Regions from separate parts of the Planococcus sp. MB-3u-03 genome, predicted to be linked through region 2. Evidence: riboswitches for the same ligand, from Rfam matches in the RefSeq annotation. Region 2 holds a riboswitch; each other region holds the start of a gene.

Region 1 (10,441 bases), 100 kb from region 2:
ACACCGAGCTTTAAGCTTCCTGTTTACAGGGGGCAGGAAAGTGGTATGGAGAATTATCAAATTTTGGGGGTATAGATTTTTATGAAATTCAAAGACTTTTATCTTCGATCGGCATCGGTTCGATCAAAGTGGACACTGTAGTGGAGAGGCCGCATCTTGAAGAAGGTGAAACCTTGAACGGCACGGTCTACTTGGACGGAGGAAGCGGCGATCAGGAAATCGATTATATCGAACTTCAAGTGATTCGCTTAGTGGAAGACTACCGGGAAGACAGTGATTTCGATTTTATGAAACGCCCGTTGCCAAGCAGAGCTTGGAATTTGCCGGATCTGTAAAATCGAAGAACACCGTCATGCAGCAATTCGAAATTGTACCGGATGAACGCTGGGTGCTCGAGAATGTGAATGCCAAGTTGATTTTACGGACGATCGTCCACGTGAAAACGGCGTCAATGTCCAGGACGAGGACGAAATCACTTACGGCAAAATCGACAGTTGAAGATAGTTTGATGATAATCTTATTATGTTAACCCAAACAACACCTCCGCAGTTGGATTATGAACTGAGCCCCATTTAGTGGACGATTTAATAAAGCACCCGGCAGCTAGGCTGCGATTAGATGACTTCGGTATTGTGCCGGAGTCATCTTTTAGGTTCCATTGTTTGCGCGTTCCGTTGTAATACTCCATGTATTCATCCACCAGCCCTTTAATTCGGCTAGGCTGGTCGCTTGTTTAAACTCGACTTCATCTTTAAAGTGACCAAAAACGATTCGATGGGGCGTTGTCGAGACAGTTGCCCCTGCGGGACATCGATTGGGTCAATTTCATTTTCTTCACGCGTCGTTGGTATTCGGGGTGGGTGTGGTGGAAGCCTTGATCGGAATGGATCATCGCTTCCGGGTGAACATTGTCATCAATGCTTCCTTCAGTTTTGTAACGTGCGGTACACAATTTCCATCGTAAGCGTCGTCGTCACTTCGTAGGCGACGATTTCGCGGGTGGCGATATCTTTTACAGCGGACAGATACGCCATTTGTCCCGACCAGTTCGGTAGATACGTGATATCCGTGACGAAGACCTTGCCGGGTTCGTCTAGTTTAAACTTACGGTCTAACAGGTTTGGACAGACGGCGTGTTCTGTGGGCTTTGGCGATTTGCTTATAAGGATTCGCTCGCCGGATTTTGGCAAAGAGATTGAATTTGCGCATAAGGCGCAGAATCTTCTTGTGATTCATCGGGGTTTCCAGCAGTTCCGTAAGGATCATGTAAAGGTGCGATACCCGACTTTCCCACGATGCGCATCGTAGATGCTTTTCAGCAACAGGTAATCTTCATAGTCCTGTTCTTCGCGAATGGCGTGCTGTTCCACTTTCTTCAGCCAAGCATAGTAGCCACTTCGACTGACTTCCGCTGTCTGGCAGAGGGCATCCACCATATTCTTCAGTTGGAATTTCCGGACCACCACATTGATCGCTTCGAATTTTCCGCTGGGGTCAGCTGCGTTTCTTCGCCTGCCTCTCGAGTTCCTCGAGCTTTTAGCAACTCATTTTCGGCTTCCAGGTATTTTATGCGCGCTTCCGCCTTTTCCAACTTTTCTCGGCAGAGAGCTTTTTGGGTAGACGGCCGGCCGGTACTGCCTTTTCCACGGCGCTCTTCCCAAAACCCTTCTTCGCCGTAAAGTCGGAACGTTTTCCGCCAACGTTTTAATGTCTCTTTCGGTTTGTCCGATCCAATTACCGTCAGGTCAAATCCATTTTCGGCAAAATTTGCGCCGGACCTTTGCCCTGCAAGTTTTCATTGACGGCTTTCACCTTAAATTCAGGTGTGTATTGAATCGTTCGATCCGAGACCGTTTTGACATTCGGTTCGCTTCCAATGTGCGTCGTTGATGTTCGTTAAAGATGATTTTACTCATGACAACCTCTCCCGTTCCAGTAGATATGTTCAGTATACCGGGGTCTGAAAACAGAAAAACCCCAAATGGGGCACTTTTAAAGTGTCTACCATTTGGGGTTCAGTTCATTATTCACTGCGGAGGTGTTGTTTTATTACGTCCAAAAAACTGCACTGCAACTTAAGGCGAGCACCAATGAAAACATGCCGAGCAATGCATAATCCTTGTGCCCAAGCTTGATTTCCTGGTAATGAGATCTTGCTGCGCCGGTAAACGCCCGCGCTTCCATCGCGAAGGCGGCGCGCTCGGCTTTTCTGACAGCACCGGCAAGCAGGGGGATGAGCAGGCGGCGCAAGGCTGTGATTCGTTTGAATGGCGTTGGTTTCGCACCCGGACCCCTGAGCCGGTGAGCTTGCTGCAACTGCTCGAATTCCGTTTTTAGAACAGGAAGGAATTGATAGCTGATCAGCACACTGAAAGCCAATTTCGGAGACAGTTTTCCTTGCTGCATCAAGCTTTGGATAAAACGGACCGGATTGGTCGTGAAGGCAAATAATAACGAAATGCTTGAAAACGCCAGGACGCGTAATGACAATGACCACGCATGCTCCCATTTTTGAGCGGTTATTTCGATCATGCCGATTGTCCATAATACAGGCCCATCACCAGACTCGCCGAACACCAAGGTCGTCCAGAAATAACCGAATGCGCCGAACACAAAAGGCAGCATAACGAGTGACCAAAGTTTCCAATTGGTTTGGCTAAACAGCAATTGCACCAGTACGATGCCTAGAAAAAACATCAGTGGCGTCCAAGGGTTGAAAAAAAACGCGAGCGCCAGCATACATGCAGTGACAGCAAGAAATTTTAAGCTGGGGTTCATTTCATGTAAAAGACGTCGCATAGGATTCCTCCTTTTCCGGCCAATATAACCGGTGCTCTGCCAGCAGGGCAGGGCTTGAAAAAAGCTCTTGTGGTTCAAGAGGAGCGGATAATCTGCCGTCTTTCATCAGGCAAATCGTATCCGCAATGCTCAAGGCAAAATTCATATCGTGCGTCACCACAATCAACGCGCAGCCGTCTTGCGCCCGGCTAGTGATTTGGTGATGGAGCTCCATCAATGCCTTGAGGTCTTGCCCTGCCGTCGGTTCATCTAGCAACAGGACTTGGCGACGGTCGGCTAGCATCGCGCCAATGGCCACACGGCGTTTTTGACCATGGCTCACGGAAAAAGGATGGGCTTGAGCAATAGGATCCAAGGCAAGTGCCTCGAGCAGACCTTTCACATCATGAGGAGAGGAATTTCCGGAATACGACAATTCTTCTTCTACAGTCTTCGACAGAAACAGCTGCTCGGGCGATTGTGGGACAAATCCGGCAAACGCTCCCGAAATCGTGCCGCTATCGGGTTTCATTATCCCGCATAAGGCTTTCAGCAAAGTCGATTTCCCGCTTCCGTTCGGCCCTGCAATGACCATCACTTCACCTACATAAAGTTGAAGGCTTGCGCCGTGCAACAAAGCTTTTGATGCTCGTGTAATGGATATATCCCTGGCCTCAAACAAGAGTTTTGTATGTTTTGCTGCCTCGCGTTTCGATAGTAAAGGCGCGTGTCTTTTGGTGTAGGCTTGGTCTTTTTGGATGGTGCCGTTTTCCGAAAGGCTGATCTCCCGTTCGAAAAATTCTCCCCATAGCTCTAATTTATGCTCGACGGCGACGATTGCAAGACCGTTTTCCTGTTGCAATTGATCCAACCAAGCGACAAACTCTTTCGCCGTCACCGGATCGAGGTGGGCGAGCGGTTCATCGAGCAACAAACAGTCAGGCTCCATGATCAACGCGCAAGCTGTGGCGATGCGTTGCTTCATCCCTCCTGAGTAAGTTTGGATGATGCCATGGCGAATTTCGTCTAGGCCTGTCAAGTGCAAAATCCGGTCGATGCGTTCAGACATATCTTCTCTGGGCACTTGAAGATTCTCCAAAGTAAACGCGAGTTCTTCTTCGACCGTCGGCATGCAAAATTGGCTGTCGGGATCTTGAAAAACGGTTGCGACTTTCCGGTTGGCTTCACCAGGTTCGTATTCTTGTGATGTACGCCCGAAGATCCTGACGGTGCCAGAAACTTGGCCATCGCAATTATGCGGGTACAGCCGGTTCAGCACATAGAGAAGCGTGGACTTTCCGCATCCACTTGGCCCTGTAATGACCAAGCGCTCCTGTGGATGAATCACCAGCGTAATAGTATGCAAAGTTGGCTGTGCCGAATCGGGGAAGCGAAAGCTGAAGTCGTCCAATTGAAAAATCGGCTTAAGCACGGGCATCGCCTTTTTCCGCTTTCGCGATGGCATAGCCCCGGAGTGACCCGGTCGCAAGTAGCGCATCAGCGATGTACTTGCCGCCAATACCGGCAATGATCGCCCCGCTCGCGACGCGCAGCGTGAACATCAAGGCAACGAAAGAAGGATCCAAGGCAGCATAGCCCGATAGGAAATAGCCGTAAACAAAACTGAAAACTCCTGCCCCTGCACCAGCAAGCATCAAGATACCGACATGGAAATGCCGATAGCGTGTAAGTGCGAACGCCGCTTCTGCCCCAAGCCCCTGAATGATGCCTGATAGGATAAGCCTCGGGCCGATCGCGTTGCCAAGCATCACTTCGATAGCAGCGGCCAAGGTTTCTGGCAAAAAAGCGGCACCGGGCTTTCTGATGATGTACATCGAAATGATGGACACAATAAACCAGATGCCGAACATCCATTCATAGGCAAGCGGCCCGATGACGCCTGCCCATAAGTTGCCGATATGTAAAAACAGCAAATAGACAATGCCGAACACGACGCCAAATAATGACATAAGGACAATTTCTTTCAGCTTCCATTCCTTAAGCATGATCCTCACCGCCTGTTTTGTGTGAAGGACTGTTGATGCTCATGGATAGGGTCATCACGAGATGGGGGTGTTTAGCGGAGCGCGCGCTGGAAAAGCTCGTTTCGTAAAAAGAAAAGACCTTATGGATATCCCCGTGGATGCCGCTAGCATAATGCATGGAATCGTTCCATACCCCGAACTCTTTTGCACGTTCCACTTCGCGGTAGATAACTTTCATATAATCGGGATTGTTCATCGGGTAAAGTGCGAATTGGGATGAAACGTATTGCTTGCTGTCGTCTTGGTTTGCCGGTTCATCCGGGGCGTCCAAATACGCATCGCCCGCGGTATCTCCTGGACATCCAGCTGAAAAGGTGCCGGACAGGGCGATATGTTCCTTCGTCTTCGCTGCATGCAGCGTGAGCGCCTTCGCGACATTGAAGACATGCTGTTGTTTGCCCCGGATGACGGTGGAGACATCATCGGTCTGCATCCACACATTGGACGTGTCGATGTCCTTTAACGCGCCTTTGATGATGTTGATGAAATTGCCGCTCATCGGATGCAAGGAAAAGCGAAATCCGACGATCGGGCTGGTGCCGCATGAATATGGTTCCATATGGAATCCCTCCTAAAAATATGCACAAAAAAGCCGCATCCGTGAAGATGCAGCCACTATTCCATATTTCGTAGTCATGTCGGAAAGTCACCGCACTTCCTCACGCAGGTCCTAACCTGATCGAGTCATAAGGGATCGGAGCGAAAGCTCTCATCTCAGCAAAATATGCACCCCCAGTGCAGAAAAACGGTATGCGGTTTTGAGTGTCGGGTTTTCCCGATGGCTAAAGTGTAAGTCAAATACTTTCCCAAGTAAAGGGATTCTACTATTTTCATCGAGAATGAGAAAATGATGGCTGAGGTGAATACTCCCTAAAAAATCGGGTAAACCTAAAGCAGACAAGCATTTGAGGAGGAATCCAATTATTATGGCATCAACAAAAAAATTCCGCGTCGTTTATCATTTCGGCGCAGGCGTCGAAGCGGTCAGCACCGTCGAAGCCGATACCCCGAAACAAGCGGTCAGCGGTTTGGATGCGGATGATTTCCGCGAATTTATCGGCGACAACGATACGTATTACCAATTCAAGATGGACGAAGTCAAAATGGTCAGTGTCTCTGAAGTCACAGACGGACAGTGATCGAATCGACAAGCACAATAGAGAAAATCCCCTGCCGATAAAGAGGCAGGGGATTTTTTTGGTTCATGTTCCGCAATAGGTCTGGTATGGAGGCGTCGAAGGCGGTGGAGGCGCCGTATACGGCTGCTGTTCTTCGGAATGGGCATATGGATTTCGAAGGATATCCAAAAGCTTTTCCATCACTTCATAATCGCCTTGCGCTGCCGCTTCCAGTGCCGCTTCCACGCGGTGGTTGCGCGGGATAACAGCCGGATTCCGGCTTTTCATCAATTCCAGAATTTCTTGTGCTGGGCGGCCTTCTTGTTGCTGGCGGGCTTTATAGCGGTTGTGCCAGGCTTTAAAAGCCGGGTCGTTTGCCAGTTGGGGCTCTTCAACTGCTTCGAAGGTCAAGGAACGGAATGTATTGGTATAATCCGCTTGCTTTTCCTGCATCAATTCCAGCAACGCATCGATCAATTGTTCATCTTCTGGCGTTTCTGTAAACAAGCCGAGTTTTTCGCGCATGCCTGCCAAATATAATTGCTTTTGCGAATTTACATATTCCTCGAGCGCTCCTTGGAGAGACGACAAGGCCTGTTTTTCCGGAATCTCATCTAAAAGAGGAAACAGAGACTCTGCAAAACGCGCTAAATTCCATCCGCCGATGAGCGGCTGGTTGCGATAAGCATAACGGCCGCCAGCATCAATCGAGCTGAAGACCGCGGATTCATCATAGCGGTCCAGAAAAGCGCACGGGCCATAGTCGATCGTTTCGCCGCTGATCGCCATATTGTCCGTGTTCATGACGCCATGGACAAAACCGGCGAGCTGCCATTTCGCGATGAGTGGAGCTTGCCGCTGCGCTGTCCGGCGGAATAATTCGATATAGCGGTCTGGCCCGGGGATGTCTGGGAAATGCCGTTTGATCGTGTAATCCGCCAAAGCTTTCAAGTCCTCAGTCGAACGGTATTTCGCTGCGAATTGGAAAGTGCCGACGCGGATATGGCTCGAGGCCACCCGCGTGAGGATTGCTCCAGGCTCTGCGGAGTAGCGCTGGATCTTTTCTCCTGTCAACACGACTGCCAGGCTTCTGCTCGATGGAATCCCGAGCGCATGCATGCTTTCGCTGATAATGTATTCCCGCAACATGGGCCCGAGTGCAGCGCGGCCGTCTCCGCTTCTGGAAAAGGGCGTGATGCCGGCGCCTTTCAATTGGATATCGAAAATCTCGCCATCCGGTGTATGCTGTTCGCCGATTAGGATGGCACGGCCGTCGCCGAGCATCGTAAATTGGCCGAATTGATGGCCGGCATAGGCTTGGGCGCGTGGGAAAGCGCCTTCAGGAAATTGATTGCCTGCAAACATTTGCAGGGATTCAGCGCTGTCTAGCTGTTCAGGGTCCAGGCCAAGTGATTTTGCCAATGCTCGGTTTGCGATAACAAGTTCAGGTGATGGGACCGGGTTGGCTTTCATCGGGGCATACAAGGTTTTTGGCAGGCCTGCATAACTATTACGCAGTTTCCAGCCGCTCTCTGTATGATTCATGCGAGCGCCTCCTATCATCGATTTTTTGGTATGTCTTTCCTGTTATTATAGCCGCAATGAAATCCATGAAACAACCAAAGGGGGCTAGCTGTTCAAATAGAAAAGCTTGAGCCATACACCCTAGTCGAAGGTGAGGCTCAAGCTTGTGCTAATTGATTTAACGTTCTTCAACCGGCACATAGGTCTGCATGCCAGGCCCGATGTATTCCGCACGCGGGCGGATCAAGCGGTTGTTCGAGTATTGCTCTAGGATGTGCGCGAGCCAGCCCGACGCACGGGATACCGCGAAGATCGGCGTGAACAAGTCATGCTCGATGTTCAACGAGTGATAGACCGAAGCCGAATAGAAATCGACGTTTGGCGGAAGCGGTTTTTCGCTGGTCACCAATTCTTCGATTTTCACGGACATGTCATACCATTTCGATTCGCCGCGAAGCTCTGTGAGCTTTTGCGACATTTCACGCAAATGCTTCGCGCGCGGGTCGCCTTTTTGGTAGACGCGGTGGCCGAAGCCCATGATTTTCTCTTTGTTCGCCAGTTTTTCTTTGATGACCGGTTCGACGTTCTCGACGGACCCGATTTCTGTAAGCATCTTCATGACTTGCTCGTTGGCGCCGCCGTGTAGCGGGCCTTTCAAGGCGCCGATCGCTGCCGTCACGCCGGAATAGACGTCAGACAAGGTCGCGACTGCGACACGCGCCGTGAACGTCGAAGCATTCAGTTCGTGGTCGGCGTGAAGTACAAGCGCTTTATTGAACGCTTCGACTTCGATGTCTTTTGGCTCTTCGCCAGATAGCATGTACAGGAAGTTCGCCGCGAAGCTGTAATCCGTTTTCGGCTGGATCGGTTCTTTGCCGGCGCGGATGCGGCCGAATGCCGTCACGAGCGTCGAGATCTTCGCCTGGATTTTGATCGCTTTGCGGTAGTTCGCCGCATCTTCCATCACTTCCGCTTCTTCGTCGAAGAGGCCGAGCATGGAGACCGCTGTGCGCAGTGCCGCCATTGGATGGACGTGTTTGATGTCGTATGTCTTGAAGTGGTCAAGCACCGCTTGCGGTACCGCCATGTTGTCAGCAAGCTGCTGTTTCAGCTCTGCTAGTTCGTCTGCCTTCGGCAAACGCTGGTGCCACAAGAGGTAGATCACTTCTTCGAAGCTGGCGTTGTCCGCCAGATCGTCGATATTGTAGCCGACGTATGTAAGGGTATCATCGATGATCGAGCTGATCGCCGATTGTGTTGCGACTACACCTTCTAAACCTTTAGTTGTTGCTGTCATAAAAATCTCTCCTTTTGATCATTCTGGTTTGCCGGTCAGGGGCTTTAAGTTGCGCTATTTTTAAAGCGCTTTCATCTGGTTTCAAAAATAAAGCCTGCGCTTTCACGACCGGATTTAACTGATTATTATGTAAGTTTACAGGAAATTAGCAAGTCGCAGGAATTGGGGAGCTGAAACACGGAAAACGGCTTGAGGCAGTTAATTGATGAGCTGAGAGACAGGGGAATTATAATTTATGCGCATCAAATGGTACAGTAAAGCATATAAGAAATTCACAAGGATGCCAGCGGGTCAGCTATCGGAATGTTTACGCGGTGTGAAAAAAGGGAAAAAGCTCTTGCTTGTGTTTTTGAAAAGGTTTTTCTTATAATAGGGCTAACCATATGAGAATGGAAATGACTTGAAAAATGGAGAAAGATGGACATACACAGAAGGAGTTAAACCATTGAAAACTACGGAACAAGGGATCCGCTATATTGAATTAATGGATGGAGAGCCGGGAATTGATATTCCGGCGATGGTGAAAAAAGCGAAAACAGCGTATAAACCGTTTAATTTCAAAGATAAAATTGAACTTCTTTTCTTTTACAATGAGCGCAAAGATTTCAGCCATGCGATCTTCACTGAATACGGCATCATCGACGATGAATTTGACGGCAAGAAAGCCGTCCATCATCCGTTTGGCGTCAAAAGCATCATCGGAATCGAAATATCGGGAGATGACACCATTCCCTTGATTGCCTTTGTCATCGGACAGGCAATTGAGCATTTCAAGCAGAACATGGACATCCGGCGGCATGCCGAATGGCAGGATTTGGACAAGAGTGACAGCTACCAATGCTGGCAGACGTATTTCTGTCAGGTCCATAGTTCAGTGATCCGACACGAGATGGAAGGCTCGGCAGATTTGTTCTTGAGAAGCTTGCCGTTTGTCTTGGCGAAAAAGGAAGAAAGTTTTTCTACCCCATACATTACAGGCACATTCCGCCATTTGATCCATACCTTAAGCGAGCTGTATGTCATGAGGCAAGCGGGCGAAACGGAACAGGCGGATGACTATACGAAAACGATCAGCGAACTCACCGACCCGGCATTCATGGAAATCTATGAGAAGCTTTACGCCGAACTGGCTGAATATTTGGAAACACTCGGCATCAAATACAATGAAGTGCACGATTGTGCAATTTTCACTGCCATCGAGCAGCGCAAAAGTCAATTCGCCACATTATACGGCTAAATTTCATTCGATACTATAACACCGTTCAGTAAAATTAAGATAGCTCGACTTCTGAAGAAGCCTTTGCAGTAGCGAAGGCTTCTTTTTTATTGAAAGGATATTCAGAAAATCAAAATGGTGGTAGCATTTTACTGCTTAAGTACGGTACACTTTTTATTAACGGAATGATTAAGGTTTATTTCCTTAAATACGAAAAGTAGGTGACAGCCATGAAACAACAAGCACAAGAGTTATTTGAAGAAATACGCGCGTTTCGCCGGGATCTCCACGAACAGCCTGAACTGAGCGGCGAAGAAATGGAAACTTCGAAAAATACAAGAAAAGCTCGATGAATATGGCATCCATTACTTTACTGGATATGCAAAACAGGTGTACTGGCCGTTATCGAAGGAGCAAGCCAGGAAAACGGTCGGCTTGCGCGCCGATATCGATGCCTTGCCCA
Region 2 (10,441 bases):
TTGAGTGGTGAATTTGATGACGCCTATATCCATAGTTCTGATAATTATGTATCAAACTTCTTTACTATAAATTATTTTATTACTAAATCTATTTAATCGACAAGATTTTTATATACATATAATAGACACGCATATATACTAAATTTTAGTAGATAAGGGGTAATTAGATTGAATCGAAGAGGGACTGGAACGATTTTATCTTGATTGCTGCGATGTTGTACTCTGCAAAAAATATAAGCGCAGCCATATTTGGAAGCGCCACTACCACGTGGGACGAAGAGTTATTCGATATATTTTGTCTTACACAGGAACTTCTTTACATGCCTTGAGTATTATTGCATTTATAAGCGGCATAGTATATATCGGATGGGCTGAAATAGGTGAAATGAAAAAGGAAACTCAAATTAGCATGGAAGGTATAATATTTACAGCCATTACTGAATAGAGTTCAAAAGTAAGAAAGTACCTTCACTCTATGATGTCTTTTATCTTGGTTTAACCGAAGGATTGATCAAAACTATTAAAGGAGAACCACTTATGATTATTCGCTTGTTGAAGTCATTCGCTCTATCGATCGTCTTCTTTTCATCGCACTTATCTCTTTAATCGTTGCTTTCAACGGAGACTCTTTGCTATTGTAACATCAAGACCTTATGGAGCTGAATCTTGGGAAACATCGAGCAATTTGATTGATGCCTATACATATATCCCTATGTTCATCGGCGTTTATTTTCTTTTGCTTTCTTCGATCACTTTTACTATTCCATACTTAAATCTCCAAAAATAAACTACGCTGTAATTATTGGGGAAGAATTATTTGAAACTTCCTGATTATTACTAAAAATTCGTCAATGTTCCAAATTGAACGCAATTGAGTTATCAAATTGTCTTTTAGATTGATTGTATAAAACAGGAGGCAACCAATAATATGGCTGCCTCCCTGTTTATATTTTGTTAAACACAATAGATTGATAACCTTTTATGGTTATTTCTGGTATTCTGTTGATGTTAGCTCACCGGTTTTAATCCCATTTTTAAAAAAGAGATACCTAAAAATAAGTTCAGGATTTGAAATTCACGCTTTTGTAAGAAATAGGCTAGGAGGAGACAATGGTTTTCAAATTTATCGGGTAATTCATTTATTGCTCACTGGAGCTGTCACTATTCTGATTTCTACTTTTTGCATCCGGCGGGCTTGGGAAAATTATACAGATAATGCTTTTCCAAATCCCAATGGCTTTTGCCCATCTTGGTATGGGGATAGGGTGCGTTCTATCTTTCATCAAAAGACAGTCATTTACGGATTAATCATTAGTTTTTGCCAATCCTATTTTATATGATGCTTTTCTATATTTAAAGGGATGCTCATTAAAATCTTGATATATTTTGACTCCCTTTATTAATCTGCTGATGCCAATTCGCTAAGCCGAATAAATTCCTCAGCGTCTTTTACACATAGTGCCATGCCTTTTTCCCAGAATTCTTTTGGGTGATGTCTTCACCCAGATGCTTCAACTTAATATTTTGATTGGAGATAGAATCATGAAGCTAATCAATGAACGGATATACTTGAGGCCAGTTAAGGCAGAAGATGCACAGCTGTTCTTGGATCACACCGAAGACGAGGAAATTCGATACATGACCGGAACAAAAGCCAGGTTTTCGCTTGAGCAAATCCAAGACCATATCGAACAGATCCAACAGGACGACACGCGCTACGATTTTACGATCTGTTTGTACGCAACGGATCAATTGATTGGTGAATTGTCAGTATTGGATATTGACCAGGGCAACCAGAGTGCAGGGTTTAGGATCACCATGAATGCGATGGCACTGACGGGCAAAGGCTATGGCACAGAAGCGATCGAACTGGAGCTGAAATTTGTATTTGATGTGCTGAAGCTCAACCGCCTGCAATTGGAAGTGTTCAGCCATAATGAGCGGGGCATACGCGCTTATGAAAAGAACGGCTTAAAGAGAAGGGTCTTGCGGGTAGTGCTCCATTACAACGGGGCGTTTTCAGACGAAATCATCATGGCAATTATCGAAGCGATTATCAAAAGCAAAAGCAAGAAAGGCTGCAGAAGCCTTTCTTTTTATGGATAAAAATCCTGTAAAACTTTCTGGTTGCATTTTTCTTTAACGGGTTTATATTATGTGAGGCATCAATTAATGAGGGGTCAATTAATATTTCTCAAAACAATTAGGATAGAAAAGGAGCAATTTACCATGAACACTGCAAAACAAAAACCAATGATTTCAATGAAATCGTCAATGGGCGCCGTTCCATTAAACAATACGATCCGGACGTGAAAATCAGCCGCGAGGAAATGACCGAAATCCTGAAACAGGCTTCCACGGCGCCATCTTCCATCAATATGCAGCCTTGGCGTTTTGTTGTTATCGACAGCGCAGAAGGAAAAGAAAAGCTTGCGCCGCTGGCATCTTTCAACTTGGAAAAAGTGATGAGTGCATCAGCTGTCATTGCCGTGTTCGGCGACCTCAACAACATTGAGTACGCAGAAGAGATTTATGGAAAAGCTGTAGAACTCGGTTATATGCCGGAAGAAGTGAAAGAATTCCAAGTCGGCTACTTCAAACCTTTGTATGAAGGCATGTCCAAAGAGCAGATGAAAGACATCGTGCTATTGGACTCAGGGCTTGTATCTATGCAATTGATGCTCGTTGCCCGTGCATTCGGCTACGACACCAACCCAATCGGTGGCTACGACAAGGAAAAAATCGCTGAAACGTTCGGCCTGGACAAAGAGCGGTATGTGCCAGTCATGCTTCTCACGATTGGTAAAGCCGCCAACGAAGGCTTCCAGTCGTACCGCTTGCCGGTCGAGACGACCACGACCTGGAGCTAAGCCAGCCAATCTTGAGTATTCGGTATTTATGTATTATATTTGACTGGTCAATGAATAGTGGGCACAGCTATCAATTGACTTCATCGATTATTTAGGAGGTCTTTCTATGCCGTGTTCATTTTCAAAGCAGGAACAAATGCTGCACCAGTTTAAGGGCCTGACCAATCAGATCAGCCCAAAGTTCGAGCGCTGCACAGGTATCAGTGCGTCACGCTATGAATTATTGTCCCAACTGTATAAGGTGGATGAAATCAATCAATCGACGCTTCAAAAATTGGTCAATATCGACGGCGCCGCGATTACGCGTCATTTGAAACAGCTAGAAGCGAGCGGAATGGTCACGAAGCGCAGAAATCCAGAGGACAACCGCGTGATTTTTGTCAGCCTGACCGATGAAGGCCGCGAGCGCATCATCGAATACCGGAAAGAAAATATGGGCTTCGTTAAGCAAATGCTCCACGATTTCACGTCTGAGGAAGTGGATGCGCTAAGCGATATGCTACAACGTATGCAAGACAATATCGTTGATTATTAAAAAAATATAAATTAAAGGATGGCGAAAACATATGATGATTATCCACGCACATTTGCAAGTAAAACCTGACCAAGAACAAGCGTTTTTAGATGAAGGCAAAACTCTTATTGAAGCATCGCGTCAAGAACCAGGCAATGTACAATACGATTTGATGAAATCGGTCGAGCAGGACGGCCATTACACGATGGTCGAAGTATGGAAAGATGCGCAAGCAATCGAAGCCCATAACGCGAGCGAGCATTTCACGGCATTTTCGAAAAAAGCAGCCGGATTCATGAGCGCGCCGATGGAACTCAAAGTCTATAGCGGTGAAGCTGTCCCAATGTAAGAAAAACTTGTTTGTTCAAATGAGATGCCAGACAGTGCTTGAACATCTCGGTGAACTGTGACAAGATAGACCTTGAAAGACAAATGCTAATTTCATAAAACACATGTGGGGAATCGGTGTTGCCGATTGAGAGAATATCCGTGAGATATTGACCCTTGGAACCTGAACTGGCTAATACCAGCGGAGGGAACATATTCAAATCGGTCTATTCTGCGATGATATGCGCCCAAGGTTTCTATAACCTTGGGCGCTTTTTTGTATCCGCAATTGGATATGTCCCCTGAATCAGCTCCTGAAATCATCTTTTATGAATTCATTCAGAGGGGGAAACAAGATGAAAAAATGGACGATTGCCATTGCGCCGGTATTGCTGCTGGCGGCATGTACAGACGAAGCGGAAAATCCGGGCAGCGATGTGGCGAATGAACAACAGGGATTACAAGAAGTGACGATGGTGTTGGATTGGACGCCAAATACCAACCACACCGGATTGTATGTGGCGCAGGAAAAGGGCTATTTTGAAGAGCAAGGGCTCGATGTCGAAATCATCTTGCCGGGTGAAGCGGGCGCCAATCAATTGGTCGCCTCCAACCAGGCGGAATTCGGCATCGGGGCACAGGAAAGCTTGACGGAAGCGAGAGTCCAGGGAATCCCGATCGTCTCGATCGCGGCGCTCATCCAGCACAACACGTCCGGATTTGCATCACCTAAAGACAAAGGCATCGAATCGCCGAGTGATTATGAAGGGAAAACTTACGGCGGATGGGGCGCGCCGGTCGAAAAAGCAGTGCTTGGGTCCATCATGGAACAAGACGATGCCGATGTGGGAAAAGTCGACATCGTCAATATCGGCAATAGCGACTTTTTCACAGCGGTCGAACGCGACATTGATTTTGCGTGGATCTATTACGGCTGGACGGGAATTGAAGCCGAACTGCGCGGCGATGAATTGAACATGCAGTATTTGACGGACTACTCGGACAAACTGGATTATTACACCCCGATTCTGATGACCAATGAAAACTTGATTGCAGAAAATCCGGAAACCGTTCGTGCATTCACCAAAGCAGTGTCGCAAGGCTATGAATTCGCCATCGATGAGCCGGAACAAGCAGCTGAGATCTTGATCGAAGCGGTACCAGATTTGGACCCGGAACTGGTGAATGCGAGCCAGAAATGGCTGTCGCCGAAATATCAGGACGATGCCGCGAAATTCGGCGAACAACAAGAGCAAGTGTGGGCGGATTATGCAGCTTGGATGTTCGGCAACGGGTTGCTGGATGAGGAACTGGACGTCGAGCAGGCATACACCAATGAATTTTTACCGGAGGAGGAAAACTGATGGGCAATGCACTATTAAGTATTCAAATCATCCCGAAAACCAAAAACGGGGAAGACGTTATTCCGTATGTGGACAAAGCGATTGCCGTCATTGAAAAGTCAGGCGTCCCGTACCAAGTCAATCCATTGGAGACGACGATGGAAGGGGATCTGGCGCAGTTGTTTTCAATCGTCGAAGAAATGAACGAAGCGATGATCGAGTGCGGCAGTTCGAACGTCATCTCACAAATCAAAGTGCTGTATCAGCCGAGCGGCGCGTCGATGGATAAATTGACGGAGAAATACCGGCCGTGATGATTGTGCGAAAAGGATGGAGACCGGTTCTGGTCCTCATCCTTTTATTGATCATCTGGCAAGTGCTGGTGCCACTGTTTGAAGTGCCGGACTGGCTATTGCCGACCCTTATCAGATCGGGCTGGAAGCGGTAAAAGTTGGCCAAAACTACAGCGGGCATCTGATTGCGACAATTCGTTTGTCGATCCTCGGCTTTTTATCGGATCGTCGATAGGGCTCGGCGTCGCGATGCTCCTCCATCTCGTGCCGAAACTGCGGGAGACCTTTTATCCTTTGTTGATTTTATCGCAAAATATCCCGATTATCGTTTTGGCGCCGCTATTGGTCATTTGGTTCGGCTTCGGCTTTGTGCCGAAACTGATTATCATCATTCTCGTGTGTTTTTCCCGATCACTATCGCGGCACTTGACGGGTTCAGGCAGACGAGTGGCGAGTTGCTGCATTATATGAAAATGGCCGGAGCTAACAGACGCCAGATTTTTGGAAACTCGAATGGCCGCATGCGATGCCGTCGATCTTTTCAGGCTGGAAATGTGCGGCGACCTATAGCGTCATGGGCGCTGTCATTTCTGAATGGCTCGGGGCGCAGGAAGGCATCGGCGTCTATATGACGCTCGCCTCGTCGTCATTCCGGACGACGCAAGTATTTGTCGCGATCCTGTTGATCATGTGTTTGAGCATGCTATTTTTTGCGGCGATCGTGTTACTCGAAAAGCGGGTCATCCGCTGGAAAACGAGCGGGGGAGGGAATTTGAATGGCTGAATTGGCGATTGAGCAATTGACGAAAAGCTTTGACGGGACCGAAGTGCTGAAAGAGTTATCATTGAATATAGGAGACGATGAATTTGTCGCCGTGCTCGGCCCTTCCGGCAGCGGTAAAAGCACGTTATTTCATTTAATTGGCGGGCTTTATGAGCCGGATGCAGGAAGTATTCTATTGGGCGGCGAGAACATCAACGGCCAAAAAGGCTCCGTCAGCTATATGCCGCAAAGCCCGTCGCTGCTTCCGTGGCGCACCGTGCTGGACAATGTTTTGTTAGGGGCTGAGATCGCCGGTCACAAAGACCAGCAAGCAGCCATTCAAATGATGGAAAAAGCAGGCCTGGCAGGTTATGAGCAATCGTATCCGCACCAATTGTCCGGCGGCATGAAGCAGCGCGCCGCCTTTATCCGCAGCCTATTGAGCCCACAGCCGCTCATTTTGCTGGACGAACCGTTTTCAGCGCTCGATGAATTCACCCGTTCAGAAATGCAAAAATGGCTGCTTGATATTTGGCAGCATAATAAACGCTCGATTCTTTTCGTCACGCATAATATAGAAGAAGCTTTGTTTCTCGCAGACCGAATTCTGGTGTTATCGGAAAAACCTGCGCGTGTCCTCGCTGAGTTTAAAGTGGGTTTCGCGAGGCCGAGAGCAGAAGACATCACTTTGACAGAAGAGTTTCTGCAACACAAGAAGGACATTTATAAAGTGTTGAAGAAAGGGACAGGGGAATAAGGTTTTAAGCGCATATTGAAGTGGTTTTCGAACTGGATACAGAAGGAGGGGCAGCGATGGATACGTGGTTTGGTGCAAGATCCGATTATCCGTTCGAGCTTTTTTCCGTAAGCCATCTAGTGGTACTGGCAATCGCTTTGACAGGGTTCCTTTGCCTGATCCTTTTGAGAGATAATTTAGCCGCTAAAAATGCCTTGTTCCAGCAATTACGCTGGCTGCTTTTTCTTGTGCTGCTCATCTCTGAAGTGTCCTATCAATATTGGGCCATTAGCCACGAGTATTGGAGCTTCAACCGTTATATGCCGCTCCATCTATGCGGCGTCGCTTCTATCACCGCCATGATCGGCTTAGTCACTTTGCACCCATTTTGGATCCGCCTATCTTTTTTCATCGGCATCGTGCCCGCGGCTTTGGCACTGGTGACGCCGGATATGCCGTATGATTACCAGCATTACCGGTTTTGGAAATTCTTTGTCCATCATACCGCTATCGCATGGGCATGTTGGTTTTTGGCTTTGGCTATGCCAAACGCACTTACATGGCGCTCGGTGTTTTCGGTTTATGGCCTTTTGCTCGTCTATGCCGCGTTCATCGGCTTTTGGGTCAATCCACAGACTGGCTCGAATTATCTTTACCTGTCGCAGCGGCCATCTACCGTCTCGCCCTTGGATTTCTTCGGGGACGGCGTTTGGTATTATATCAATTTATGCTTAGTTGCTTTCTTTTTATTTGCGGTTCAGTACGGGATATTCCGCTGCCTCTTTAAAAACAGTTTCTGAAGACAACTGAATCAGTTCATAAACTAGCTGCAGAGGACGGAAAAGCTTCCGTTTCCGGCAGCTTTTCGGTTTTAAATAGAGGACTAATTGCATATTTAGAGAATAGAAGGGGACATAGAAGAAAGGGTGGCGGGGATGGATTGGGTAGTCGTACTGAGCTGGACATTGAACTCTTTGTTGCTGTTGAATATCGTGCTCGCGCTGGTAATCATCTTCAATGAAAGGCGGGATGCAGGGACTACTTGGGCATGGCTATTGATTTTGTTTTTCTTGCCGATTCTCGGATTTATTGTCTATTTGTTTTTCGGCAGGCATTTGACCAACAACAACTTTTACAATTTGAGCGAAGACGAACAATCTTATTACACGCGGCAAGTCGAATCACAAGTCCAGCGCATACAGACAGGGGAAGCGGAGTATGATGAAGAGCTGTTGAACAAATATGAGCAATTGCTGATTATGAATTTGCGGTCGTCCAAATCGCTCGTCAGCTTCTACAACGAAACCCGTATATTCTCTGAAGGCAACGAGAAGTTCGATACGATGATCGAAGACATCAGCCATGCGCAGGAAGAAGTCAATGTCCAATATTACATCATTAAACGAGATGCGCTCGGCCAGCGGTTATTCGATGCTTTGCTCGAGCGTGCCAAAGCCGGAGTCAAGGTACGGCTTCTCTATGATGCAGTCGGGTCGAAGAGTTTAAAACAATCGGATTTCAAGGAATTGATCGAACATGGCGGCGAAGTGGAAATCTTTTTTCCGTCCAAATTGGGAATCAATTTCCGCCTCAATAACCGCAACCACCGGAAAGTATGCATCGTTGACGGGAAAATCGGCTATATTGGTGGGTTTAATGTTGGGACGGAATATTTAGGCGAAGTGGAGAAATTTGGGTATTGGCGTGATGTCCATTTGCGCATAGAAGGCGATGTCGTCCAACACATCCAGGACCGTTTCGTCTTGGACTGGAATTATGCCAACCAGTATAAGAGCCGCGATGACATTTTCTGCTTTCCCACGCATCAAATCAAGAACTTCTCGCCGATGCAAATCGTTACGAGCGGGCCAAATTCCCATACCGAGCATTTGAAAAACATGAAAATCAAAATGATCTCTTCGGCAAAACGTGAAATCTACATCCAGACACCGTATTTCATTCCTGATAAAAGTTTTATGGACGCCTGTAAGATGGCCTTGCTGAGCGGTGTAAAAATGAATATTATGATTCCCGGCAAGCCGGACCATCCATTTGTTATGTGGGGATCCTGGTCGTTCCTTGGCGAATTGCTCGATTACGGAGCGGACGTCTATTTATACGATCGTGGTTTTTTGCACTCCAAGACGATGACCGTGGACGGCGAGATTTCAACCGTCGGGACCACGAATCTGGATGCCCGCAGCTTCCGCTTGAATTTCGAAATCAATACGCTGGTGTTCAACCGCCGGATTGCGCTGGAACTGGAGTCTTTGTTCGAGTCGGATACGGCCGATTGCCGCAAATTGACGAAAGAACTCTACGCAGAGCGCGACTGGACCATCAAGCTGCGCGAAGGTTTTGCCCGCTTATTGAGCCCGATCTTATAATTTGTGATAGTTACGTGTGGAATGTGGGTTGAAGAAGTCTACTATTCCAGTACGAATTAAAATAGAATTGTTTTTCTACATTCAAAATTCAATGATCTATCTAAGTATTTGGAGAAGCGTTCGCTCGACTCCTGTGGATCAGCGAGACGACCGAGACCCCGCAAGACGCGAAGCGGCTGAGGAGGCTTGGGCGCGAGCCCACGGAAAGCGAGCGATAAGCTTCGGAAAATACAACTTCTTATCTTTCTCGACAACCTGAAAAAAGCTGGAACCTAAAATGGTTCCAGCTTCTTTATTTGCCCGAAGTTTTCAAGGCCTACAAGCGCTTCTGTGACATGGCTTCGCGCATATGGCGGAGTGCCGTCTTGCCTTCGTCTCCACGGGCGATCATGACGTTCGTGTAGAGCGCATCGATCAAGCTGAGTTGCGCGATGCGGGAAGCGAGGGCTTCCGAGCGGAAATCCGTTTCTTCCGACAAAGTGTACAGGACAATATCCGCCTCTTTGGATAAAGGTGATTTAGCGAAATTGGTTACACAGACGATCGTCACTTCTTTTTCCTTCAAGACGTGAAGCACTTCCAGGACATCGCGCGTGCTGCCGGAGTGGGAGATGACAATGGCCACATCGCCTTTGGTGAGCTGGGATGCGGACATAAGCTGCAAATGGGCGTCCATATTCATCGCCACATGAAGGCCGAGGCGGACAAATTTATGATAGCCGTCCATAGCGATCATCGCAGACCCGCCGTTTCCGAAAAACTCGATCTTGCGTGCAGACAGCACTGCAGCGACTGTTTGTTTCAAGGCTTCTTCGTCGATAATCTGCAAGGTATCTTCGAGTGTCTTGATATTGGAGCGGAACACTTTTTCCGCCACTGTTTTAACTTCGTCGCCTTCTTCGATCTGTTCATGGATATCTTTTAATGGTGCTACAACTTCGGCAGCCAAGGCGATTTTGAATGCCTGGAAGCCTTTGAAGCCGAGGCGCTGGCAGAAGCGGAAGACGGTCGATTCTGCCAGCCCGAGCTCATCGGCAATTTGGTTGATCGTCAAATGGATGATGTTGCGGGGGTCATTCAAGATGTAATCGGCGATTTTCTTTTCCTTTTCACTGAAATTGCGGTAACTGCCACGGATGGCTGCTAATGCGAATTGTTGTTGTTTCATTCTGCCACGCCTCTTTCTGCTACTTGGAGTTTTTTTATAT
Region 3 (10,441 bases), 1.1 Mb from region 2:
ATTGTTTTCCGTTCCGCTCCAGTCCTTTAACTCTTCAATCAATATCTCCGGATTGGAAGAAGAAAAGGGATGGGCAGGAAGCCGGTCGACGATGACCGATTGCATTTGGAGTGCTTGTTTAACGGCCATAGGCAAGTGCATCTCAATTCCCCCTTTTTCTCCATGCTACCGGAATAGGGCGGGGCTGCCAAGCATCAAAAAAGCCGCTTCCCTCAATCGGGAAGCGGCTTTTGCTGTTTAGACGGATTGCAGGGCTACAGCAGGGCCGAAGAATTCATAGTGGATCTGTTCATCGGACATGCCGAGTGCACGCAATTCGCTGATCATTTTCTCCATGAATGGAACCGGTCCGCAAACGTATACTTCGCCGCTTGCATCGACCATATCTTCCAGGATTTCACGAGTGATATAGCCTTGCGGTTCATCGGAATACAAAGTTTTGTATTTTGCATTGTCCATTGTGGCGACGTATTTTTGGACGTCTTTGTCGAATGCATGCAAAGTTTCATTACGTGCTGCATGAAGGAATGAAACCGGGCGTTCCGGTGTTTGCGTTGCAACGGTTTCGAACATGCTCATCATCGGCGTGATACCTACGCCGCCGCTGACGAATGCCACTGGCGTTTCGCGTTTTGTATCGAGCACGAATTCGCCGGCAGGCGCACTCACTTCGATGGTGTCGCCTTCGTTCATGTTTTCGTGCAAGTAGACGGAAACCATTCCGTTCGGGTCGTTATCGGCTTCGCGTTTGACGGAAATGCGGAACTCATCCGGACGTGATGCTTGTGACAAGCTGTATTGGCGGTTGAAAAGGAATTCTTCTCCAGGGATCGCAAGGCGAACCGTGATGTATTGGCCAGCTTCATAGCTCGGCACATTCTTGCCATCAGCCGGTTTTAGATAGAACGAAGTGATGTTTTCGCTTTCTTTCACTTTGCGTGCAATGGTGAAGTCTTTGAAGAAGCTCCAGCCGTTTTCCTGGGTTTCGGATTTTTCGTACATGCCGTTTTCGATGCTGATGAAGACATCGGCAATGACGCCGTATGCTTCTGCCCAGGCATTGATGATCTCATCTGTCGCCGCATCGCCAAGTACTTCTTTGATCGCTTTCAGCAAGTATTCCCCGACGATTGGGTAATGTTCAGCTTTAACGCCAAGGCTGACGTGTTTATTGGCGATCTGGACAACTGCTGGAAGGATCGCTTCGAGATTATCGATATGCACCGCAGCTGCATACACAGTATTGGCAAGCGCCGTTTGCTGGCGGCCTTGTTTTTGGTTGGCTTGGTTAAAAATATTTAAAAGTTCCGGATGCGCTTCGAACATATTGCTGTAAAAAACGGTGGTGATGGTTTTTCCGTGTTCAGCTAATACAGGGGCAGTGGATTTGACAATGGTTCTTGTTTGTTCGGATAACATAGTCAATCTCTCCTTTTGTTTTCTATAATCCCACTATAAACCGAAAGGAGTTTAAAAGATATATTTAAAATACATCTTTAAAATTTAGACACATTTCATTTCACAGAAAAGTCACACATGGAATAATGGGCTGAAAAAGCCCCGATTCTGCAGATGCGTTTCCTTTCCAGAAATTATGGCGGCGCGTATAATAAACGTGCAGGGAAGGTGAAACCAATGAGATTAACGATGTATACGGATTATTCATTGCGCGTACTCATCTATTTGGGAACAAAAGAAGATGGCAAACTGACAACCATACAGGAAATTTCCGATGCTTATCATATATCGAAAAACCATTTGATGAAAGTGACATTCGAACTCGGCAAAGCGGGATTTATCGAGACGGTCAGGGGCAGGGGAGGCGGCATTCGTTTGGCGGACCGTCCCGAGAACATCAATGTCGGCAAGGTCGTCCGTAAAATGGAAGAAGATTTCCACTTGGTGGAATGTTTCAATCCAGAGACCAATATGTGCCCGATTTCCCCGATCTGCGGGCTACGTGGTGTTCTCGGCAAGGCACTGCATGCGTATCTGTCAGTATTGGATGAATACAATTTGCAAGATCTTCTATTTAATAAAGAAGGATTACGTGATTTATTGCGCACGTAAAAAGCCTCCGATAGCGGAGGCTTTTTTTATAATTCGATTGTTTGTGGATCTTTGCCTTTGCGGTTCATTAAACGGACACGCGTTGGCGTAATTGCCAGGATGATCAAGTTGGGGTCTTCTGGGCCATCGAACCAGCCGGTCAAGTGTTCGTTCCACACTTTGTCGATCAGCTCACGGTCATCCCGCAGCGACATCTGGCCTTCGATTTCTAGGAAGCTATCGCCGACGCCTTCCCCTTCGTAGCCAAGCAGGATATGGGCGTTAGGATTCTTCTCGAGCTCGTCCACTTTCTGTGTCTGCTTGCTTGTAGCCGTGTACAATGTAAATTCGTCATTGAAGAATGTCATATAACGGGAATGCGGCTTGTTGTCTTTGATCGTTGCCAAAGTCCCGATCATGCTGTCTTCCAAAATTTTCAATGCTTGTTGTTTTAATTCTTGTTGTGCCATTCAAATCTCTCCTTTACAGTAGTATCGTTTGCCAGGAAAACTGCGGGCGATAAGCCCGCAGAAGAAATCATTCTGGATGTTTTTCCTCGCTTGCTGAATCATCTTTCGTATCACGGGGATTTTTTTCGTCTTTCATGTCCTGCTTCAAGTCTTCCAATGGGATGGAATCCACATTCATTTCTTCTTCGTGCATTTCTGTCATGGTTTCTTTATCTGTCTTAACTTGCTCAGGATTGTCCATTGGAGCTCCGTCGCTTGTTTTTCGTTCCTTTTCGTTGAAACGGTCTTTTTCTGCCATCGTTAGCACCTCTCCTTTAGCGTTCTTGTCTATCTATTCCTTAATTGGAGTGCTTTAAAACATTAGAACTTGCTGGGGATACCCGGCTGGCGTATGATTATTTAATAGTGCTAAATAAGGAGGATGGCTATACAATGACGCAACAAACGAAGGTAAACGTGGGCGGCCTGGATTTTGAATGGGATCTCCCACAAGGGCGCTTCCTCTTTGAAGGGCAGAATTCCGTACTGTTCTGGACTTCCACTGCGATGAAAATGTTCTTTGATTCCATCGAGGAAATCTCTGGGGAAGACGCAGCAACTGTCGTTTTGGAGTCGACAGGATTTCGCCAAGGCCAGGTAGTGGGGGATTATTTCCACAAAATGGGCGGGATTTCCGTTTTTAAAGCTTCGGAACTTATAACCAATACATATGCATCAGCTGGCTGGGGATTGGCATCCATCCGCAATTTGGATATAGAAGCCGCCACTTTGGAAGTGACGCTGAAAAACAGCTGGGAATATCAGATCAATGTGGCACAAGGAAAAAAGACCGGCGGCAGTTTCTTGCCGGCCCATTACGCGGGAATCTTCAGCTCGCTCCTCGGCCGCAGCATTTGGTATGAAGTGGTCCACTCGCAGATTGAAGGGCATGATGAATGCCTGATCCGCTATTTCCCGTCAGAAGAGACGATTGAAAAGAACATCCATACACTGGCACGCCGCAAAGAATCGGAGAAAATCCGCGAACTCGAACAGCTGGTGGATGAAAAGACAGCGGATCTCCATGACATGATCCGGGAAATCACTTCACCGCTTATTCCAGTGCTCGAAGATATTGTGGTCGTTCCGCTTCTCGGACGCTATGATGAAGCGCGTGCTGAAGAGTTATTGACCAAAACGCTTGAGAATTTGCCGAAATACAAAGCGCGTTACTTGCTCCTCGATTTGACCGGGCTGAATGAAAGTTTCAACCAGCATGCGGCGATGCTGATCGAAAAATTAGGGTCGGCCGCGAATTTGATCGGGACGAAAACGGTGCTGGCCGGTATTTCACCGCACACCAGCATGACCATCACAGAAGCGGGCGTAGACCTCTCTGGCTATGAATGCTTCCGTACGCTTCAACACAGCATCCACTTCGCGTTGGCGCAGAACGGCAAGACGATTATCTAATAATAAAGATTTCCCTATCAGCAAAACGTATAGGGAAATCTTTTTTGGATATTTTTGAATAAATTGGATAAAAATATAAAGAAAATACTATTTAGTATATTGAGATTTCTTGAAAGAAATGATAAGCTCGAGAAGAACTATACATAGCTGACCACTGGGGGAGCCGGAATTGACTGGCTGAGACGAGCGAATGCTTGGACCCCTTGAACCTGATCTGGACCATGCCAGCGTAGGGAAGTGGTACGTATGCTTCCTTTTGCCTGCATACACCGCTTCCCCATGGAAAGCGGTGTTTTTTTATGGGCTTTGGAGTCATGCATAAGCTGAGAGGAGTTGAGATATTTTGGACGAAACATGGGGCTATATGGAGTCGGGGCTTTGCACGCCGGCCCACAATATGGCAATGGACGAAGCATTGATGAACTGGCAGCGCAAGACGGGCATGAAACCTGTGCTCAGGTTTTACGGATGGGCGCCAGCCGGGATTTCAGTGGGATTTTTCCAGAAACTGAATGGCAGCATCGATCTCGAAAAAGCTGCGCAATTGGGCATACCCTTGGTCAGGAGGCAGACCGGCGGAAAAGCCGTACTCCACGATCAGGAATTGACTTACAGCGTAGTGATTCCGGAACATCATCCATCCATGCCGAAATCAGTAAAAGAAGCGTATTTGGTCATTTCCCGAGGCTTACTTGAAGGTTACCGCAATTTAGGGATTCAAGCACAACTCGCTGCGGAGAGGAAGCGTTCGAAAGAATCTTCAGCGGTATGCTTTGAAGAACCGTCTTGGCATGAATTGACTGTTGAGGGCAGGAAAGCGGCAGGAAGCGCGCAGACAAGAAAACAAGGCATCATTTTGCAGCACGGATCTATTCCGCTGCAGCTGGATGAAAACCGTTTGTTCGAATTGTTTGTCTACCCGAGTGAAGCGGTGAAGGAAAGGGCGCGCCAAGCTTTCCGCACACGCGCCGTCGCGATCAACGAACTCCTGCAAGAACCGGCAAGCTTAGAAGAAGTACAACAGGCATTCAAGGATGGATTTGAAACGGGGCTTGGCATCCTTTTGGAAAAATTCGAACCACCAGCTGAACTGCTAGAAGAAGTGCGCGTGCTCGAAGCCAAATACGCAAGCGAAGAATGGAACCACCGACGAGAAGAGAAAGGGGAACTTATGCGATGACAAAAACAAAGCAGCGTGAACGTAAACCCGAATGGCTGAAAGTGAAATTGAACACGAACGAAACTTATAATGATCTGAAGAAATTGATGCGCGAGAAAAAATTGAACACGGTATGCGAGGAAGCAAAATGCCCGAATATCCATGAATGCTGGAGTGAACGCCGCACCGCGACCTTCATGATTCTGGGAGATACATGCACAAGAGCGTGCCGGTTCTGCGCGGTCAAAACCGGCTTGCCGAACGAACTGGATTGGGGCGAGCCGGAGCGCGTAGCGGAATCGACGGAAATCATGAACTTGAAGCATGTCGTCGTTACAGCGGTGGCCCGCGATGATTTGAAAGACGGCGGGGCTGCAGTTTTTGCGGAAACCGTCCGTGCCATTCACCGGAAAATGCCGGAAACGACCGTCGAGATTTTGCCGTCCGATATGAAAGGCGATTACGAGAGCCTGCATATGTTGATGAGCAGCGAACCGGATATTTTCAACCATAATATCGAAACGGTGCGCCGCCTGACGAAGCGCGTCCGTGCGAGAGCGACCTACGATCGTTCACTGGAATTGCTATTGCGGGTCAAGGAAATCGCACCGCATGTGCCGACCAAATCAAGCATCATGGTTGGGCTCGGGGAAACGAAAGAAGAGATTATCGAAGCGATGGATGATCTGTTGGCGCACAAAGTCGACATCATGACGATCGGCCAATATTTGCAACCGACATTGAAGCATTTGGACGTCGTCCGTTACTACCATCCGGACGAGTTCCAGGAGTTGAAGGAAATCGCATTGGCGAAAGGTTTCAAGCATTGCGAAGCCGGCCCGATGGTGCGTTCTTCATATCATGCGGATGAGCAAGTAAACGAAACCGCTGTCCAGAAACGCATCAAATACATGAAAGGCGTCGAATCAACGGGCGCGAAAATCGACCGCATCGAATTTTGAAATAGCGGAGCGGGTCTATAGAAACCTTTCTTAGAGGAGGGCTTGAATTGAGAAAAATACTTGCTGCGGCTATGCTGTTATCCACCGCGCTGTTCGTTATGAGCGCATGCAGCCCGTTGCTTGCGGCAGAGGAACCAGACCTCTTCGAATATGAAGGGGCGGCAGTCGGGAATAACAGTGCCGTTCTCAACACCCTTAACAGGCTGCCGGGTGCAGAGCATTTTACAGGCTTTGAACTGGAGACGAAACAACAGCCTTATGGAGTCACCGCCTCTTACGATTGGGAAAAGGCAACATTATCGGATAAGGAAACAGCGGCACATAATGCGACTTATTTGTTTACGCTGATCGACAATGTGGAGTGGGTCCAATTTGACTTCGACACAGGAGCAGACGTGGAACAATACCAACTGACGAGAGAGCAATTGCAAGCTTGGTATGAAGTGGATTTGACCGAAATTGATGAGCAAGAGAAATTAGAAGAGCTGCTCGAACAATATTTGGATGAAGACCAAAAAATTGATGCGCTGTTGACACAATCCTAAAACTGCATGAAACCTAAAAAGAGCAGCGGCATTAGGCCGCTGCTTTTTTGTGTTGAATCGTACTGAAAAAATTTCCCGGGAAATGGATAGGGGAACCCGGTTATTTGGCGATTTTTGCAACTTCCACAATCACTTGAGTCGCTTTTTCCATGTTTTCAGCGGAGATGAACTCGAATTTGCCGTGATAGTTTTCGCCACCTGTGAAGATGTTCGGTGTCGGCAAGCCCATATAAGATAACTGGGATCCGTCCGTGCCACCGCGTACAGGGATGATGTCTGGAGAAAGCCCCAATGTCTTCATCGCTTGTTCGGCCTGATCGACGATTTCCATTACCGGTTCGATTTTCTCGCGCATATTATAGTATTGGTCTTCGAGCTCGAGTTCGATCGCTTCTTCCCCGAATTCTTTTTGCAATGCGGCCGCCACTTGCTCCATATGGCGTTTTTTTGCTTCGAATTTGTCTTTATCGAAATCGCGCACAATGTACTGAAGCACTGCTTGTTCGACGGAACCATTGAAGTTGTTCAAATGGATAAAGCCTTCGTAGCCTTCCGTTTTCTCAGGAACTTCATCAGATGGCATTTCAGCCTGGAAGCGCGTCGCGACCGTAATGGCGTTGACCATCTTGTCTTTGGCGGAACCGGGGTGGACGCTGGTTCCGTGGACTGTCAATTTCGCGCTCGCGGCATTAAAGCTCTCGTATTGAAGCTCGCCAAGCGGCCCACCGTCCATCGTATACGCGTAGTCTGCGCCGAAACGGTCGACATCGAATTTATGCGGGCCGCGGCCGATTTCCTCATCCGGCGTGAAACCGACACGGATTTTGCCGTGCTCAATTTCAGGGTGTTCGATCAAATGTTCCATCGCGGTCATGATTTCGGCTATTCCTGCTTTATTGTCGGCACCGAGCAAAGTCGTGCCGTCTGTCGTGATCAAAGTATGGCCGACGTAATTCTGCAAGGCCGGGAAATCGCCCGTTTTCATCGTCACTTTGTCGTTTAATGAAATGTCTTTCCCGTCGTACTATTCGATACGCTGCGGGTTGACGCCTTTTCCGGTGAAGTCGGTCGCCGTGTCGACATGTGCCAGAAAGCAGATGTCAGGTCGCGGTTCTGCAGGGTTCGCCGGCAAAGTGCCGAATAAATAGCCGTGGTCGTCCACTTCGACTTCCTCCAAGCCGATGTTCTTCATTTCTTTTTCCAATTCAGCGAGTAAATCCCATTGCCCCGGTGTAGAGGGAGTTGCGTCATTTTCGAAATCGGATTGCGTGTCGATTTTGGCGTAGCGAATCAGGCGTTCGATCAAGTTTTCGATCATGGTAGAGCCTCCTATGTATGTATGACTACATTTTAACACGAAATTCGAAATACATAGAAAACCTCGAAAGCCTTTCAAGTTACGTTCCAGCCGGACGCTTTCCGCGGGCACGGCCTCAGCCGCTTCGTCGCTGACGCTCCTGCAGGGTCTTCGGCTCGCGCTGGTCCCGAAGGAGTCGCCGGCTTGCACTCCACTAGCGTCGAATAATTATTTATTCAACTCGCTTTTATTTTCATTAGAATTAACTAGGATATTAAATAATTTGTAAATGAAAAGCTATGACTTCCTTAACACCTCTAAAAACCAGCGCAGGGGCGCTGGTTTTAATCTTGTTGTTTGGTGGCAAGTGACCGGATATGGGCTTGCTTGACTTGCGCCAATAACGCGTGTTCAGTCAGCAAACGGTAACCTGTTTGCGCCAATGCTTTGGCGCCTTTGATCAAGGCTTCATCGCCTGCTTTCGAACGGGCGGCTTCCCGGAATTCTTCGGTATGGGCAATGAGGCTTTCGGGTCCGATTTTGATATAGCCGTGGGCAGTCGGCACTTCATAGCTGATATTGCCGGCATCGGTCGAACCGAGCCCGGAAATGCGCGAAGCGGCTACTGTGTCGCCTAGTGTTTCAAGTTCGGCTTTTAGGATTTCATCGAGCTCAGGCGTGACAACAAGATCCTTCACTTCATTCTGGAAACGTTCGATTTCGACACGGGCACCTGTTGCAAGGGCAGCGCCTTCAGCGATGGCACGCACTTTTTCGCCGTCTCGGCGGTCTTTTCCAAGAATCTCCGCGGATGTAGAAGCGGGCAGAGGCGTATTCCGGAATGATATTCGGCGCGTCGCCTCCGTGCGTGATGATGCCATGCACCCGTGCATCATCCGGTAATTGTTGGCGAAGGGCATTGATGCCGTTGAACAATTGAAGCACGGCATCGAGTGCATTGATGCCTTTTTCAGGAGACCCGGCAGCATGGGCCGGCTTGCCGTAGAAATGAAAACTCAGCGGGTCGACGGCGAGCGAAGGGCCTGTAACCGCCGAGTTTCCAGACGGGTGAAGCATCAATGCGGCATCGATTTTTCGAGAAGTCCGTGTTTGACGAAACTTCCTTTCGCGCTGCCATTCGGCCCGCCTTCTTCAGCGGGGTGCCGAGGACGACGACGCGCCCGCCGGTCAATTCAAGGTTTTACTGAGCGCAATCGCGGCTGCAACACTGGTCGTGCCGATAATATTGTGCCCACATGCATGCCCGATGCCCGGCAAGGCGTCGTATTCAGCAAGAAACGCGACGGTCGGTCCAGGCTTTGGCTGTCGCGGACTGCGTAAAAGCGGTGTGGTGGCCAGCGACACCGTATTCAACCTGGAATCCCGCTTCTTCAAGCAATCCGGTCAACAGTCCGCTCGCGAACACTTCTTCGTTGCCGATTTCCGGATTTTCATGGATGGCATGGCTGATGCGTAAATACTGTGCACGGTTCTTGTCGATCGATTCCGTAATTGTCTCGCGCTTCGCTAATGATGGTCATGTGATCGTCCCCCTCAAATGAAATTTCTTTTTTTAACGGCATGCAACTGCAGTTCGTTCGTTTATTTATTTGTAGTCGACTAATTCTTCAACTGAAACGAAAGTCGGGATTTGAGCGCCTTCTGTATGCTCGATGACAAACTCAGCTGTATCTTCTTCCTGGTACAATTCGACGATGCGCTGATACGCTTCGTTATCTTCTTCGCCAGCTTGTGCGGCGATCAGGTTGATATAAGGTTTTGCCGTATCGCTTTCACGGGCAATCGGATCTTCTGTCGGGTTCAAGCCTGCGTCGACTGCGATGCCGTTATTGACGATGGAAGCAGCGACGTCAGCCATAGCGCGAGGCGTATGGGCGGAAGTCATCGGGACAACTTCGATATTTTTCGGGTTGTCGATGATGTCTTCTTCCGTTCCGGTCAACCCGGCATCGTCGGATAACGTGATGAGCCCGGATTCATCGAGCAGGAGCAATGCACGGCCCATGTTGGTCGCTTCGTTCGGCATTGCGATTTGTGCGCCTTCGGGAAGTTCTTCGATCGATTCATATTTATCGGAATACAAGCCCATCGGTGCAATGACGGTAGAGCCGATCGGCACGATGTCGACATTATGCTCTTCGACAAACTCATCGAAATAAGAGATGGTCTGGAAAGCATTCAAGTCAAGTTCGCCTTCAGCGAGTGCCAAGTTCGGCGCAACATAATCCGAGAAGGTGATGATATCGAGCTCGATGCCTTCTTTAGCGGCTTTGTCGCCGACATAATCCCAGATCGTCGTGTCCGATCCGCTGATGCCTAGTGTCACTTTCGTCGTTTCTCCAGCTGAGCTATCATCTCCGCACGCGGTGAGAAGAGCGGCTACGCCTGCTGTTGCTAAAAGAGCTGTAATTTTTTTCATGATGAAATCCTCCAATGTGTTTTTAAAGTAGTGGTGCTGATGAATAAATAAATCGCTTTATTGAATT

The links. A riboswitch is a leader RNA that binds a small molecule or an ion and turns the genes downstream of it on or off. The one in region 2 is predicted to bind thiamine pyrophosphate.
Region 1: it holds a riboswitch for thiamine pyrophosphate, as region 2 does, so the genes downstream of both, CW734_RS10150 (YkoF family thiamine/hydroxymethylpyrimidine-binding protein) here and CW734_RS09630 (ABC transporter substrate-binding protein) in region 2, are expected to answer to the same signal.
Region 3: it holds a riboswitch for thiamine pyrophosphate, as region 2 does, so the genes downstream of both, CW734_RS14910 (lipoate--protein ligase family protein) here and CW734_RS09630 (ABC transporter substrate-binding protein) in region 2, are expected to answer to the same signal.

Annotation. Positions count from the first base shown of each region.
Region 1 covers NZ_CP025135.1:1,761,936-1,772,376, reverse strand. The annotation lists gene CW734_RS10180 (AI-2E family transporter) at 1-14, shown strand, start outside; gene CW734_RS18975 (sporulation protein) at 141-335, shown strand; gene CW734_RS18970 (hypothetical protein) at 353-529, shown strand; partial or broken gene CW734_RS10170 (IS3 family transposase) at 604-1,916, opposite strand; gene CW734_RS10165 (energy-coupling factor transporter transmembrane component T family protein) at 2,050-2,739, opposite strand; gene CW734_RS10160 (ABC transporter ATP-binding protein) at 2,780-4,210, opposite strand; gene CW734_RS10155 (ECF transporter S component) at 4,203-4,784, opposite strand; gene CW734_RS10150 (YkoF family thiamine/hydroxymethylpyrimidine-binding protein) at 4,777-5,382, opposite strand; TPP riboswitch at 5,463-5,567, opposite strand; gene CW734_RS10145 (hypothetical protein) at 5,750-5,962, shown strand; gene CW734_RS10140 (protein adenylyltransferase SelO) at 6,026-7,486, opposite strand; gene citZ (citrate synthase) at 7,644-8,762, opposite strand; gene CW734_RS10130 (hypothetical protein) at 9,208-9,999, shown strand; gene CW734_RS19715 (hypothetical protein) at 10,209-10,331, shown strand; gene CW734_RS10125 (M20 metallopeptidase family protein) at 10,369-10,441, shown strand, end outside.
Region 2 covers NZ_CP025135.1:1,662,243-1,672,683, forward strand. The annotation lists gene CW734_RS09600 (hypothetical protein) at 1-96, shown strand, start outside; gene CW734_RS09610 (GNAT family N-acetyltransferase) at 1,543-2,106, shown strand; gene CW734_RS09615 (nitroreductase family protein) at 2,223-2,870, shown strand; gene CW734_RS09620 (MarR family winged helix-turn-helix transcriptional regulator) at 2,977-3,405, shown strand; gene CW734_RS09625 (putative quinol monooxygenase) at 3,437-3,733, shown strand; TPP riboswitch at 3,830-3,940, shown strand; gene CW734_RS09630 (ABC transporter substrate-binding protein) at 4,068-5,075, shown strand; gene CW734_RS09635 (thiamine-binding protein) at 5,075-5,368, shown strand; partial or broken gene CW734_RS09640 (ABC transporter permease) at 5,368-6,131, shown strand; gene CW734_RS09645 (ABC transporter ATP-binding protein) at 6,124-6,867, shown strand; gene CW734_RS09650 (YwaF family protein) at 6,924-7,646, shown strand; gene cls (cardiolipin synthase) at 7,782-9,233, shown strand; gene CW734_RS09660 (MurR/RpiR family transcriptional regulator) at 9,550-10,401, opposite strand.
Region 3 covers NZ_CP025135.1:2,731,758-2,742,198, reverse strand. The annotation lists gene CW734_RS14940 (IucA/IucC family C-terminal-domain containing protein) at 1-141, opposite strand, end outside; gene hmpA (NO-inducible flavohemoprotein) at 238-1,419, opposite strand; gene CW734_RS14930 (RrF2 family transcriptional regulator) at 1,636-2,070, shown strand; gene CW734_RS14925 (pyridoxamine 5'-phosphate oxidase family protein) at 2,097-2,519, opposite strand; gene CW734_RS14920 (hypothetical protein) at 2,587-2,817, opposite strand; gene CW734_RS14915 (STAS domain-containing protein) at 2,952-3,971, shown strand; TPP riboswitch at 4,118-4,224, shown strand; gene CW734_RS14910 (lipoate--protein ligase family protein) at 4,312-5,151, shown strand; gene lipA (lipoyl synthase) at 5,148-6,092, shown strand; gene CW734_RS14900 (DUF4825 domain-containing protein) at 6,140-6,637, shown strand; partial or broken gene pepT (peptidase T) at 6,738-7,955, opposite strand; partial or broken gene CW734_RS14890 (M20 family metallopeptidase) at 8,279-9,447, opposite strand; gene CW734_RS14885 (MetQ/NlpA family ABC transporter substrate-binding protein) at 9,541-10,374, opposite strand.